DNA from 2 places in the Bacillus sp. FSL W7-1360 genome. Region 1 is predicted to be linked to the other one. Evidence: predicted binding sites of a transcription regulator. Region 1 holds the regulator's gene; the other holds the start of a gene.

What was found. The regulator NrdR, encoded in region 1, represses ribonucleotide reductase genes. The targets are predictions, from matches to a motif close to AACACNATATATNGTGTT.
Region 2: the regulator NrdR is predicted to act here: its motif matches at 779-796, upstream of nrdI (class Ib ribonucleoside-diphosphate reductase assembly flavoprotein NrdI).

Annotation. Positions count from the first base shown of each region.
Region 1 is NZ_CP151950.1:1,593,735-1,596,144, forward strand. Features, by position in the region: gene NSQ26_RS08150 (replication initiation and membrane attachment family protein) at 1-1,107, opposite strand, end outside; gene nrdR (transcriptional regulator NrdR) at 1,162-1,626, opposite strand; gene speD (adenosylmethionine decarboxylase) at 1,831-2,217, opposite strand.
Region 2 is NZ_CP151950.1:2,608,105-2,610,514, forward strand. Features, by position in the region: gene nrdE (class 1b ribonucleoside-diphosphate reductase subunit alpha) at 1-403, opposite strand, end outside; gene nrdI (class Ib ribonucleoside-diphosphate reductase assembly flavoprotein NrdI) at 366-752, opposite strand; gene NSQ26_RS13480 (glycosyltransferase family 2 protein) at 1,035-2,036, shown strand; gene NSQ26_RS13485 (sugar transferase) at 2,180-2,410, shown strand, end outside.

The DNA.
Region 1 (2,410 bases):
ATTTCTTGACAACTTCATATCATATTGGTAGAGGACAAAATCAATAAGCACATTTGTCACCCCTGGATATAACTTGTAATCAACAAGTAGCTCTTCAATTAAACGCGCATCTGCTGGTGAAACCCTTGCCCCTTCTTGCCGTTCTTCTAGCAACGTCAGCGGCGGGGTCTGCTCATAAAATTGCATTACCTTCTCTTCCTCTGTTTCTGGTTCGCCATGTATCGTACGCTGATTGAGAGGTTGTGCTTTTTCCGCGAGCGCAGGCGGCTTGTCTCCATGTTCAAGGCGATACCAGTCTTGGACCGTTTTACGTAAATCACTCGCATGAAGGGTATCATGATGCATTGCCCGACCAACCAAATCAGCCATGACAAGCGGTGTGACTTGGTAAACAAAGGCAAGCTTCTTTATCAACGTTTCAATTTCCCCTGTTAGCACTTGATCGGGGACAACAAAACTAGAGAGCGATTGCTTCATGAGTGCCAAATCAAATCCCTGTAATTTCAGGTTCGTTCCTTCATCCCCTGCAAATGCCTCACCTTCTGGAAGTTGCAACACATTTTCCGCATCAGATTGTAGTTTCGGTTGCATTTCTGAATGCCTTAAAGAAGTGAATACATCAGAAAATGCCCTTGTAACTTCTTCGTACTCATCTTCTTGCAAAGTTGGCAATGTAAAACGATCTCGTAACGAGCGAAATTGCGTTTTGCCAAGCCGATTATATAAAAAGACACTTAGGACATCATCAGAAAAAAACTGATTCGGTCTTTGTGGTGGGTGCAGTACATAAATAAATGTATCTCCATCCGTTGATTTCTTGTGAAATGTCCGCAATAAATCGATCCCTTCTAGCTTTTTCCGTGCTTGAAGCAAGGAAGGTAAATCGAGCGCTAGTGACAAGGCTAGTTGATGATGTGTCATTCGTTCTGACATCCACGCGCCAACAGACAACTGAGCACGCAGCCCATGATATAGACCGACGGCGTCCGCTCCAATTAATGGTTGATACAATAGTGTCAACACTTGCTGGTCAATCGTTGTTTCATAGTTAGAAAGCCTTACGATAAAATGATCAACCGGCAACAGTTCTTTCCAATGATAGGACACAAGAGACTCACCTCCTTCGTGTAAAAAAGAGCTTCAAGCACCGTAAGCGCGCTTTTAGCTCCTCTCACTTTTGTTCATTAACTCAGTCAATTCTTTTATAAATACATTGATGTCTTTAAATTGCCGATACACTGATGCGAAACGTACATAAGCCACATCATCAATATGAGCGAGTCTCTCCATAACATGCTCGCCAATCACATCGCTTTGAATTTCGTTTTTTCCTTCGTTGCGAAGTGCTCTTTCAACATCTGTGACCACTTCTTCTAATGCTTCTAACGGTACAGGGCGTTTCTCACATGCACGGATTAACCCACGCAACATTTTCTCTTTGCTAAATGCTTCACGCATACCGTCTTTTTTTACAACAACAAGGGGCGGTTCTTCTACAATTTCAAAAGTTGTAAACCGTTCTGTACATTGCTCGCATTCACGACGACGGCGGATAGAACGCCCTTCATCACTTGGGCGGGAATCGAGCACACGTGTGCCGTTGTATTGACATTTCGGGCAGCGCATCTCATCATCTCCATGCTATAACATATCAATTTTCTCGTATTGAAAGACGAAAAACTTCTCTTTTCATCATAATAAAAAAACACCCTCTTGGCAAGGGTGGGTATGAAAGATTGTGAGGCATATGATTGTGTATCGTTGGTCAACATTATAAGCCCTCCAGCATTTGCAAGATAGAGGGAGGGAGGGCTTATGAAGTTTTCAAAGCTAGACACCTAGCCCTACACGTCCTACGTCTGCCTCTGAAAGACCTCTGCCGCGCGGAATCTCCAATACTTCTTGTGATGTCACCCCAAGCGATTCCGCAATATAGGCAACTGCGACATGTGGATCAATGACTGTCCCGCACGTATATACATCAATACTTGCATAGCCATGCTCTGGAAAACTATGAATCGTTAAATGCGATTCAGAAATGATAACGACACCACTGACACCTTGTGGTGCAAATGCATGAAACGCAACCTCCCGCACTTCCGCTCCCGCTTTCAACGCAGCAGAAACAAAGATCCGCTCCAAGCCTGGTCGATCGTTTAATTGCTCCGTGTTACAACCCCAAAGTTCAGCAATGACATGGCGACCCATTGTATCCACTGTTCTTCCCCTCACTTTCGCGGTTAATCGCCACGTGGTCACATGCAATTAAAGCGTTCTCAAACATGCGCACTTACTTAACGACAACCGCTTTAAAATAATAGGAAGCTTATTCCGATGATATGGATTCAAGAGAATCCACATGTTCCGAACAAACTCACCGGAATTCAGTATACTTGTTTTCTTTCGCCAT
Region 2 (2,410 bases), 1.0 Mb from region 1:
TAATATCGCCATCAGCAAAGAAAAGCGCAACAATGGCGATGCGGTCTTCATACCGTTCTAAAATTTTCTGTCCGTCGTTTGTTTTTAGTGCATAATCATTGTAAAACTTGAACGCACTCATAAAAGAAGGAAAACGGAATTTCTTTTCATAGGCGATGTTCATCACTTCTTTTATCTCTGCCATCGAATACTTTTCGAGCAGCTCTGACTCGTAGTAGTCATGCTTGATCAAGTAATCGATTTTCTCCTCTAAATCGTGGAAGAACACGGTGTTTTGGTTAATATGGTCAACAAAATAACTATGTACAGCTTGTTTGTCTTTTTCGAACTGATAAGCACCATCTGCTTTAATCATCAGTTCATTATTAAGCTGTACCCACTTTGGTACTTGATTTTGTGACAAGGGCTTCAACCTCCTGTGAGAAAATGGCCACATCATTTGGTGTGCCACTTAGTTCAAATTTATGCAAGACAGGCACATGATACATTTGACTGATCGTGTCCGCGCTTTTCGCAAAGCGATTACCCCAAATGCGGTTTCCGCTTGCGGCGACGCCACGAAGGAAATGATGATTGTTTTTGAGAAAGTGGCGGACCTCAAGTGGAATATCACCAAAGCCGGTTGTATACGTAATGAGTATAAAAGGCTTGTCCACTTGTAGGGTGGACTGCAGTGGTTGGCAGTCTAAAAAGGAAAGCTTGTCCACGAATCGGCGCACATTCCCCGTTTTTGAAGCAAAGATCATCTTCATGAGTATCACAGCCCTTTCGTCATGTCTACACTACATATAGTACCACAAAAGCGCAACGGGGTCTATATATTGATTTTATCCCCAACCTGTGCACAAATGCATTAAATACTGCATGTGGTGCGACATGAGACTTGTGGATAAGTATTTATCCTCTTTTTTCGACAGATGATTTTCTATTTTAATGTAAATATGGATAAATATTTATCGTGGATAGCCTGTTTGTTTACATCTACGCATGTTTACGTTACGATGAGTAGCGTGAAGTGAGTGAGGTGGAAAGTAATGAAGAAACCTTTTTTTTCAGTGTTGCTCGTTGTGCGCAATGAGGAACGTGATATCGAAGGGTTATTGACACAATTGTTAAAGCAACAAAGTGAGCAGTTTTTGATGGAGTTAATTGTTATTGACGGCATGTCAACCGATCAAACGAAAGCGATCGTCATGCGTTATCAAGCAACATATCCGCAGATTAAATTACTTGAAAATCCACGACAAACATTGCCTGCAGGATGGAATATCGGGATTCGTGCAGCGCAAGGCGATTACATTTTGCGGATTGATGGTCATACGGCCATCCCTGATGACTTCCTTTTACGCTACACAAAGACGATCGAAGCGCATCCCGAAGCAGATGTTGTCGGTGGTGTGATTGATTCAAAAGGGCGCAGCTTCCAAGGGGAAATCAATGCGTATGTGTACGCTCATCCATTTGGTGTTGGCAACTCAAAGTTTCGGACATTAAAAAATACTTCATGGGAAGGGTATGTCGATACTGTTCCTTATGGTGCTTATAAACGTGAGATTTTTGCTGAAGTCGGTTTTTTTAATGAGACATTAAAACGAAATGAAGACATTGAATTTCATAAACGAATGAAAGATGCTGGAAAGCGATTTTTTTTATCGACAACGATCACTTCTACTTATTTTGTGCGACCAACGTTACGGACATTAATTGAAAAGTCTTTAGGGGACGGGAAATGGACGGTCATCGCGAATAAGCGGACACCAGGTGCTTCAGGTGTCAGGCAAAAGGCACCGCTTGTCGCATTTGTGCTTGGGTTGTTGTTCACGATTTTATCATTTTTTCATTTATATCTATTCGCGGCGTTTCTGCTGATGGTGTCACTATACGTTGGCGTCAATGCTTACGCTAGTGTTGGGATTGCACGTAAAAAAGGATGGCGCGCTTTGTTCCCGTGCATGGTGACCTTTTTTTGTTTACATTTCTTCCGAGGATGGGGTTCATTTTCGGCGTATTTTAGCCGTGATTACTGGCGGTTGTGAGTAGAGGAGGTTGTGTCCTTTCTTGTCTCGGAATGTCAAAAAGGTGCTAAAAATTAATGGAAATTCTCCCATAGGGAAGATTTTTTTCATTGACTATGTTAAAATGTGCTGAAGATAAAACTATGAAACTAGGAGTCATGCATATGCCAAATATGATCCCAAACAAAATGATCCGCGGTGTGACGATGTTCATTGACCTTGTGCTCATTTTTCTTGCATACGGTTTGGCGTTCACGCTGCTACGTGATCAGATGGATCCACGCAACATGGAAGCATTCAGCTCCGTGGTGCCATGGATTTTACTGATCAGTATATTATTTTTAGGTATTTACGAATTAGATCGCCTCGTACAACATGATTTTTGGGACATTGTC